3 regions of the Pectobacterium carotovorum genome follow, and region 1 is predicted to be linked to each of the others. Evidence: predicted binding sites of a transcription regulator. Region 1 holds the regulator's gene; each other region holds the start of a gene.
The links. Region 1 encodes LexA, which represses DNA repair genes until DNA is damaged. Its sites were predicted from a motif close to TNCTGTATGTACATACAGNA; they were not measured.

Region 1 (3,418 bases):
AAAAGGCGGTCAGCACAGTGAAGCCCTACACTGCGGCGACGGTGCCTTTATTAAAGAAGAAGCAGCGTTGACGCTACAGGCAGAAGCACCTTTGCGAGCGCTGCTCATCGACCTGGTCGTGTAGCGTTCTGTCCGTTGTTTTTACAGGAAGTGGTTTTTGCAGGAAAACGCCGCCAGTTCGGCGTTTTTATTCAGTCGTGGTAAGATATCCGTCTTGTTCCTCAATGCGTCAGGGTGATATGACAATGGATTCAACCAAACAGGACAAACTTCTTGCCCAGGCTGAACAGATTTGTCAGCAGCGCGCTGTGCGTCTCACGCCGCAGCGGTTAGAGGTTTTACGCCTAATGGCACAGCAGTCCGGTGCTATCAGCGCTTATGACCTGCTGGATCTGCTGCGCGTTTCCGAACCTCAGGCGAAACCGCCGACCGTCTATCGCGCACTGGATTTTCTGCTGGAACAAGGCTTCATTCATCGCGTCGAGTCAAACAACAGCTACGTGCTGTGTCACCATATCGAAGACCACAGCCATACGTCAGCTCTGTTCATCTGCGATCGCTGCGGACAGGTTACAGAACGTCAAACCGAAGGTGTAGAAGAAACGCTGCGTAGTCTGGCACAGCAGTCAGGATTTACGCTACGCCACAGCGTTGTGGAAGCTCACGGGCTGTGTGGTGGCTGTCAGGAAGTGGCATCGTGCAATCAGCCGGATCATTGCGATCACGACCATACGGTTCCGATTAAAAAGCGTTAATCTCTATTAAAAAACGATAGCCCCGAGGGCTATCGTCCTTTCAGCGAAGAGCTATCGCGTTCACTACCAGTGATATTTGTGGTGCTCTTCCCAGTGCTTCACTTCTTTCTCTGCCGCTTCTTTTGCGTACCCGTAACGCTCCTGGATTCTCCCTACCAGTTGGTCACGCTTACCTTCGATGACCGTCAGATCGTCATCCGTTAATTTACCCCATTGCTCTTTCGCTTTACCTTTAAACTGTTTCCAGTTACCGCTGGCTTGGTCTTTATTCATAAGAATCTCCATACCTTAGGTGTATTGCGCATAAATGAATCATGACTACCGACGTAGGCGTCAGTGTCAGATAAATCGGTCTATTCAGTAAGCAGCGTCATCATGGTGTGAACCATCACGGTGTTCTTCGCCACTGTCTCCCTTGACTGCCGGGCTAACCTAAATGTGATGGCTGGTAATCAATCACCAAACGACCAAATCAAGATTAAAATGCTTACCTTGATAAAAATTATAGCCGAATATTTCACTTAAAATGAAAAACCAGGAATCAGTAACTGGGCAAGACGTTAAGAAAGAGAAAATCACCGCAAAAGCAGAGGAAAAACAGGTGGTAAGAGGAATCGCAGAAAACGCACGCTAAATGTAACGAAATATATACAGCCAGCAGATTAACACACGGGGGCAACCCACACATAAAGTGACTAGCACATGAAGCAATTAACACAAAGAGGATGATGCACTGACTCAAACAGACGAGCAGTGCATCTCGGTGAATCGTTAGCTCCAGTCACTGTTACGAATGACGCCAACCGCTAAGCCTTCTATCGAAAAGCTTTGTTGACGCAGGTCGACAACAATGGGGGCAAACTCTTCGTTTTCCGCGAGAAGATGCACTGTATTGCCCTGCTTTTTCAGGCGCTTCACCGTCACTTCATCATCAATACGTGCGACGACAATCTGACCGTTGCGTACATCTTCTGTTTTATGCACGGCCAGTAAATCGCCATCCATAATACCAATATCTTTCATCGACATACCGCTCACCCGCAGCAAAAAGTCAGCGCTGGGTTTGAACATGGCTGGGTCAACCTGATAGTGACATTCGATATGTTCCTGCGCCAGCAGAGGCTCACCTGCAGCCACGCGACCAACCAGAGGAATACCCGTCTCTTCTTCCATCAGCAGACGAATACCGCGAGAAGCACCCGATACAATTTCAATCACACCTTTACGCGCCAGCGCTTTCAGATGTTCTTCAGCCGCATTGGGAGAGCGAAACCCCAGCTGTTGAGCAATTTCCGCGCGCGTTGGCGGCATTCCGGTCTGCGCAATATGATCGCGGATCAGGTCATAAACCTGCTGCTGCCTTGCTGTTAATACTTTCATTCCGCCCCCTGGTTGTTTATACAGTCTTGCTGTGAGTATATACAGGTAAGCCACAATTGGGAATGGAGATATCGGCAAAGCCTCTGACTTTTATTCATTTATGCGTACCGTCAGGCAAAATGTTGCCAGAGGATGCTGCCCCACACGACAGCGGCTAACACGATGGCAACAAAAACAGCCGCCGAGCCGATATCTTTCGCCCTTCCGGATAATTCGTGATGCTCAGGGCCAATACGATCGACAACTGCTTCAATCGCGCTATTAGCCAACTCAAAAAGCATAATCAATACGACAGACCCGATCAGCAGCAGTTTTTCGACCAGCGTAACTGGCAGCAAACACGCAATAATCACGCCGACAATCGTCAGTATTGTTTCCTGACGAAACGCCGCCTCATGCTGCCACGCCTGCTTTAGCCCCTTAAGGGAATAACCGGTCGCCTTAATAATCCGGGTCATCCCCGTTGCTTTATTCATTTATCCTCCATTATTTACGCAAAATAGTTCGCATTTTAACGCACCTACGTTGTCTCATCACCACAGATCTCCGGCGCAGTTTCTGGTATCCTTGCGGCGCATTGCTAACAAGAGGCTCCAAGTTGTTATGTCAGGTTGGCGTAAAATTTACTATAAACTATTGAATCTCCCACTAAAACTGCTGGTTAAAAGCAAAGTTATTCCCGCAGATCCCGTGGTCGAGCTAGGGTTAGATCCCTCACGTCCTATACTCTATGTTCTGCCTTATAACTCTCAGGCAGATCTCTTGACGCTACGTGCGAAGTGCCTGGCATTGGGGTTACCCGATCCCTCGCAGTCGTTCGAATTCAACGGCGTCGAACTCCCCAGCCACGTCTTTATTAATGACGGGCCGCGCGTCTTTCGCTATTACGTTCCCAAGCAGAAATCCGTCAAGCTGTTCCACGACTATCTGGATTTGCATCGCGCTAATCCAGATTTAGACGTACAGATGGTGCCGGTTTCTGTAATGTTTGGGCGTTCTCCGGGTCGGGAAAGCCACGCTCAGGCCGCACCACACCTGCGCTTGCTCAACGGCATTGAGAAATTCTTCGCCGTCCTGTGGCTAGGCCGAGACAGCTTTGTCCGCTTCTCCAGCCCGGTGTCGCTGCGCTATATGGCGACCGAACATGGTACTGACAAAACCATAGCCCACAAACTGGCGCGCGTCGCGCGTATGCACTTCTCCCGCCAGCGTTTGGCGGCGGTTGGCCCGCGTTTGCCGGTACGTCAGGAGCTGTTTAATAAGCTGCTGGATTCCAAAGCAAT
Region 2 (3,418 bases), on a different contig from region 1:
GGCCGTGTTTGGGCTGTGGCCGATAGCGATAAACACGCCAGCCAGCTCCAGTTCTTCCGCTGCATCGCTTTGCGTATCGCGGATACGAACACCAGTCACCCCCATGTCATCGCCCAGCACTTCGTCCAGCGTACGGTTGGTATGCAGGATGATGTTGCCGTTTTTGACTTTGTCCATCAGACGGTCGATCAGAATCTTCTCTGAACGGAACGTCTCACGGCGGTGGATTAAATGCACTTCCGCAGCGATGTTAGATAGGTACAGCGCTTCTTCGACGGCGGTATTCCCGCCACCCACCACGGCAACTTTCTGATTGCGGTAGAAGAACCCGTCACAGGTTGCACAGGCGGAAACGCCCTTGCCTTTAAATGCCTCTTCAGACGGCAGACCAAGGTAGCGAGCCGATGCCCCGGTGGCGATGATCAGCGCGTCACAGGTGTACTCGTCGCTATCACCAAATAAACGGAAGGGACGGTTCTGCAAATCAACACGTTCAATATGATCGAAGATCACTTCGGTATTGAATTTGGTCGCATGCGCGTGCATGCGTTCCATTAACAGTGGGCCTGTTAAATCATCGGCGTCGCCCGGCCAGTTTTCTACTTCGGTCGTGGTCGTCAACTGACCGCCTTTTTCCATACCAGTGATTAATACTGGCTGTAAATTCGCCCGTGCAGCATAAACAGCGGCAGTATAGCCAGCAGGGCCTGAACCCAGAATCAATAACTTGTGATGTTTAACGGTACCCATGCTTTCCTCATTTCATGACGGCGGATAATGTTCATATGAGCGGTCTCTACGACAAACACGCTGACTTATTACAAACAGTCTCTACCACGGACAATGAGAATGATTGTAAGGAAATTACAGGAGTAAAAAAAGTATGCAGAAAAGTTGCTGGCTATTTGTTTAATCGTTAATGACGATGGTGACGACAAATCGCTGAAAAATCAGCCACATTCATAAGTAAAATGATTGAAGTCACCTCGGCGAATGGCTCTGGCTTATCCAATCTGGCAGTTTCTTCTGATTTTCGTTGTTTTGCTTTGACAATCGGCTGTGCATTTGCGAAAACATCTGGGTAAGAGGAAATTTTTTGTATGTGAACAGTTAAAAGCTCGGCTTTTTATTCGTTTTTGCGCAGGTAGTAGGCCTTTGGGCCACGGATATGACGTGATGGTCTTTTTCGCGGGTGAGCAATACGTGGGGCGAGAACGAGAAGTTAATGACTTTTGATATACAAAATAGGCAGCGTGTCTTCTTTAAGGGTAGCTCTGATACATGAGGTCTATCGGGGTAAGCGGGTGCAGGGAAAAGTGAAGAGAGACAATAATAATGGTAGACACTAAAAAACGGCCAGGAAAAGATCTCGATCGTATTGATCGTAACATCCTGAACGAATTGCAAAAAGATGGGCGTATTTCCAATGTCGAGTTGTCCAAACGTGTTGGGCTGTCGCCAACACCTTGTCTGGAACGTGTGCGTCGTCTGGAAAGACAGGGGTTCATTAACGGCTACACAGCACTGCTAAACCCGCATTATCTGGATGCGTCACTGCTGGTTTTTGTTGAAATAACGCTAAACCGCGGCGCGCCTGATGTGTTTGAACAGTTTAATGCTGCGGTGCAGAAGCTGGAAGAAATTCAGGAATGTCATCTGGTTTCTGGTGATTTTGACTACCTGTTGAAAACGCGCGTGCCGGATATGTCTGCTTACCGTAAGCTCCTGGGTGAAACGCTGCTGCGTTTGCCGGGCGTAAACGACACCCGTACTTACGTGGTGATGGAAGAAGTGAAGCAAAGCAACCGTCTGGTTATTAAGACGCGATAAACGTGTGGGTGCAAAACCCGATAAATTCAGCTACACTCCTGTGAATTTATACAGTCCCAGCGCCGGGTTTTCTCGGCGCTTTGTCATAAACCTTACAGGCCCCTGGAGAGACTCTTGAGCCAGGAATATACAGAAGATAAAGACGTTACCCTGAAAAAACTCAGTGGAACACGTCGCTTGCTTGAAGCGATTTTAATCGTTGTGGCACTTTTTGCAGTTTATCTCAGTGTCGCACTACTCAGTTTCAGCCCCTCCGATCCCAGTTGGTCACAGACTGCATGGCACGAGCCGATTCACAACCTTGGTGGTGTAGCAGGCGCATGGCTGGCGGATACGCTGTTCTTTATTTTTGGTGTGCTGGCCTATGCCATTCCGCCGATTATGTTATCCCTGTGCTGGGCTGCTTTCCGCCAGCGTGATAACCACCAGTCTATCGACTACTTTACCTTTTCACTTCGCCTGATTGGGACATTGGCGCTGATCCTGACCTCGTGTGGTCTGGCTGCGTTGAATATTGACGATCTCTACTATTTTGCTTCCGGTGGTGTCTTGGGAAGCCTGTTGAGCAGCTCAATGATCCCGCGTTTCAACAGCATGGGCGCGACGCTGATTCTGCTGTGCGTGTGGGGCGCTGGGTTAACACTGTTTACCGGTTGGTCATGGTTAACGATCGCTGAAAAAATTGGTGCCGGTGTTTTGGGCTGTCTGACATTTATGTCAAACCGCTCACGTCGCGATGAAGACTACCGCGAAGAAAACGACCGTGAAGAAGATGAACGCGATGTGCTTAACCTGCGCCACGATGAAGCGTCGGATGAGGCGGTAACGCAACAGCGCGATGACGATGATGTGCTGTTTTCTGCGCCTTCTGTGGCTGATGCTGCAAACGACATTGTGGCAGAGAATAAGATGGAAGCGTCATCATCTTCCGCCGAAAGCGCGTCGGCCACTACAGCAGAGAACTTCTCAGCAGAAACGTCAGCAGCAGGGTCAACATTCCCTGAACTGGCTGCGTCTGATTCGCGGTTGCCTGACGCATCGTCTGCTATTGTGCCACCTGTTGCCCCATCTCCGATTGATACGGCATCGTCGCTAAACCCGCCGCTGTATTCGTTTGAAATCCCTGAAACGCCTGCTGCGATGCCAGAGATTGCGACGTCGCCTGAACGCCATAGCAGCGCGTATGCACCTTACGGGAATAGCTACGGAGAGAGTGCTGTACCGCCAATCGTAACGGCACCGGTGGTTCAGCCCTTTGCTGAAGCGCCACAGCCTGCACGTGATGCGGATTTCAACGCGAACAATACCTTTATGCCGGCGTTCAGCGCCGATGGGGATGACAACCCGCAGATTAAACGCGGCGTCGGGCCGGAACTGCCGCGCCCTAATCCGGTGCGCATTCCTACTCGTCGCGAATTGGCGTCATATGGAATCAAACTGCCATCGCAGCGGTTGGCCGAAGAGCAGGCAAGGTTACAGGCGCAGAATGAGAGTGCGGAAACGGAATTGACGAACGATATCTATCAGGAAGAAACACCGGATGATATTGCCCGTCAGGAAGCCGCTTTGCAGCAGGAATACCTGAATC
Region 3 (3,418 bases), on a different contig from region 1:
AATACGCCAGCCAGATGTCGTTGCTCAAGCAGGATCTCAAAGCCATTCTGAATAACGACGAGATGTGACTGGGCTTGTCATTTGTCTTGCCGATAAGCAGGCATAAAAACGCAGGGAGCGTTTTTCAACGTTGCGCAGCAACGGTTAGGGTAGCGAAGAAAGATGTCGGACATAAAAAAACCTCGCCGGAGCGAGGTTTTTTTCGTTAATAACTTAAGCCTGAGGCTGAGTTACAACGTCTTTGATGCCTTTAACTTCGATCTCTACGCGACGATCTGGTGCCAGGCAGTCGATCAGCGCAGCACGAGGTTTCACGTTGTCACAGGTAGAACCGGTAACAGGTTGAGATTTACCCAGGCCACGAGCAGAGATTTTGTTCGCAGGGATGCCTTTAGAAACCAGGTAATCCACGACGCTCTGTGCACGTTTTTCAGACAGGGCTTGGTTGTATTGCTCTGAACCTAAACGGTCAGTGAAGCCCAGAACAACAACAGAACCGTCTTTCGGATCCAGAGAGCTCAGTTGAGTGTACAGTTGATCCAGTGATTGCTGGCCTTCTGCTTTCAGCGTTGCTTTGTTGAAGTTGAACAGGACGTCAGATTTCAGCGTGAAACGCTTGGTTTCAACAACTGGAGCCGGAGCTGGAGTTGGAGCCGGAGCAACAACTGGTGCTACACGGTCATCCTGGCCGAAACGGTAAGACAGGCCAACGCTCATCAGCATGTTGTCTGGACGGGCACCAACGGTACCAGCATCACCAATGTTGCTTACCCACTGGTAGTCAACACGAGTAGCCCAGTTTTTGTCGATAGCGTATTCAACACCGATCGCAGCCAGCGGAGAAACGCCAGTGTCGTCGTTGCTGATGTCAGCTCTTGTACCGGTGTTTACAGAGGTAGCTGCATGGCTGTCTGCGCGCCATACCATACCGCCCAGACGAGTATAAACGTCCAGATCCGGCAGAACTGGGTAGCTCAGTTTAGCAGCCAGTTGGATGCCCTGTGCTTTGAAGCTCGCGCTGTCTGCTGCACTAGCAGTAGAACCAGCATACTTCATGCGGCCCAGCCAGTCGTAGCCCAGTTCAAAACCCAGGTACGGGTTGGCTTGATAACCAACAAATGCACCAGCGCCTAACTTGCTTTTGATTGGGTTGTTGTTGACACCGGTGTAACCATTTCCGTAGAAACCAGTATCGTGGAATTGAGACACACCCAGTTTACCACCGGTGTACCAGGTATTGTCTTTAGGAGCTGCTTGCGCGACGGTCGCGAAGCTAGCCAGTGCCACTGCAACTGCGATAGCTGTTTTTTTCATTTTACGCCTCATTATCATCCAAATCGGTAATTAACCTGATGGGCTAATAAACCTTTGGTTAAAATCCTTTGGTTGGAGACTTTGCCCTTATTTATGACTCACTGTCAGTCAACTGACGTTATAAAAGAGCAACTCCAGCGAGTTAAAGTCTACAACGTGATGAGAAAGTTACAAGTATGATGTGATTTGCGTCATAAGAAAACCGCACGATTCATACATACTTGCTAACAAATAGTAGATGCTTTTGACAGATCTTACGCCTTTTAGCTGTATTAAATATACCCAAAAAGCCCGCAGAATACCGCTCTGCGGCGATCTGTATAGCACATAACCAGACAGGGCTGAGAAAATTCTTAATTTACTTAATGATACAATGTCGAATGAATTTTAAGGCTGGGAAATAGTCTATAGGCGTCACCGCCAGTACTTTCTGGCCGCATAATAAAGCCGTATGTATTTCCTGCCTGTGCGGCGTGGCGTAGCCGAACCTTCTCTTCTTCTGTTAATTCATGTGGTAACCAGCACAACACCGCGCTGTAGTTTCCTGTCAGCAGGGCCCTCTCCATGGCATCAACCGTAAACAGCGGATTGATATGGTGAAGTTGCACCATTTTATCCAGCGGTAACCCAGATTGCTGTACCCAGGGACGGCTCAATTTTTGCTGAGGAGAAAGCCATAGCAACCAACGGGATTGCGTACCTAACTGCTGTAAGAGCGGTAATAACAGGTGTGTGACTATGGGCTGATCGGCGTTGTACACGATTTCGCTGATAATTCCGCCCGCGCTGCTCGAGGTTCCCGCAGCATGCTGACTTGCAGAAAACGATGACGACTGAACGTTGTGAGAGCTGATTGATTGCGTACGCATAATGAGTTCTACCCATAGTATTACTGTATGAACATACAGTATCTGCTGTGTGCGTGAAAATCAACCTGATTTTTTGAAAGCGCTTCGCATATTCCTTATGCAAGAGACAGTAAACACATTTACTGTTTGAAGCCGCATCGGGGCTGTGTTTAATTATTTGTTCCTGCTACAGATATTTTTAATTGTTCAGGAAGAGATCATTTCAATACTAAGGATTATGGCAATGAAGCATTTATGCAAAAAAAGGATTTTGCAATCTCAGCATTCTTTTTCATCTTTGGGGGACATCACTTCACGTTCCCAATTTGGTGGCTACAGCATCGCAGCAAATAAAACGATTTTTGGACTGGTGTCGGAAGGGGAGCTTTATCTTCGCGCCAGTAAGAAGGATGAAAAATATTTTCAGCAGCGTGATATGCCTCATCTGATTTATACCAAACGCGGTATGCCAGTTCCGTTGAATTATTTTCTTGTTGATGAAGCATTATGGCAAGAACCTGTGCAGCTCCTGTATTTTGCCCGTTTGGCGTTGGTTGGTGCGCAGTATGATAAAGCCGTCAGAAGCACCAACGGACGGCTAAAGGATCTCCCGAATCTCAACCATGATATTGAACGCCTGTTGTGGAAAGCGGGGATAAGAAATATTGATGAATTACAGCATTATGGCGCGAAGAATAGCTATCTCGAATTGCGAAAGGTTCGCGCTAATCTGAGTGTCAACGTGCTATTGGCGCTTGCCGGCGCCATTTGCGGCACGCATCAGGCGGCACTTCCTCGTGGTATCCGCAATGAATTGTTGGAATGGTATAAGAACAATGCGGTCTCCAAAGGATCAAAACACTAAGAAATGCGCGCTATTTTCACTGTGTAATTATGTCATTTTTTAGCTGTACGAGTTCAGGCAAGAGACCGAGCAGCAGGCCGATTTGCTGAATAATTAATGATTCTTTACTGTCTGACTCGGGTGAAAGGGATTGAATGCTGGTGGTAATAGTTTTCAATCCCTGATTGATTCGCAAACTTTCCTCTTCGCTACAGTGTAGCGCGTCATCAACATGGCAAACGGCATCATCCAGCAACTGCAGCGTTTCCGATGAGGTAATTTTCCCGCGGTGTGCACCGAGCGTTGAAATGTAGCTTAACAACGTATGATTCAGACACATGAAGCGAAATGCGCTGTCTAACTTGTTTCGGGTCGTGTGGGGTTCTGAAGACATATTCGATACGACGGACGC

Region 2: the regulator LexA is predicted to act here: its motif matches at 1,867-1,886, upstream of R9X49_RS05180 (DNA translocase FtsK 4TM domain-containing protein).
Region 3: the regulator LexA is predicted to act here: its motif matches at 2,205-2,224, upstream of sulA (SOS-induced cell division inhibitor SulA).

Annotation. Positions count from the first base shown of each region.
Region 1 is NZ_JAXAFK010000002.1:306,301-309,718, reverse strand. It holds gene R9X49_RS13415 (pirin family protein) at 1-124, shown strand, start outside; gene zur (zinc uptake transcriptional repressor Zur) at 246-755, shown strand; gene R9X49_RS13405 (CsbD family protein) at 819-1,028, opposite strand; gene lexA (transcriptional repressor LexA) at 1,527-2,135, opposite strand; gene R9X49_RS13395 (diacylglycerol kinase) at 2,246-2,611, opposite strand; gene plsB (glycerol-3-phosphate 1-O-acyltransferase PlsB) at 2,739-3,418, shown strand, end outside.
Region 2 is NZ_JAXAFK010000001.1:1,169,581-1,172,998, forward strand. It holds gene trxB (thioredoxin-disulfide reductase) at 1-750, opposite strand, end outside; gene lrp (leucine-responsive transcriptional regulator Lrp) at 1,336-1,830, shown strand; gene R9X49_RS05180 (DNA translocase FtsK 4TM domain-containing protein) at 1,945-3,418, shown strand, end outside.
Region 3 is NZ_JAXAFK010000001.1:2,160,391-2,163,808, reverse strand. It holds gene matP (macrodomain Ter protein MatP) at 1-68, shown strand, start outside; gene ompA (porin OmpA) at 214-1,314, opposite strand; gene sulA (SOS-induced cell division inhibitor SulA) at 1,677-2,183, opposite strand; gene R9X49_RS09610 (TfoX/Sxy family DNA transformation protein) at 2,407-3,027, shown strand; gene yccS (YccS family putative transporter) at 3,044-3,418, opposite strand, start outside.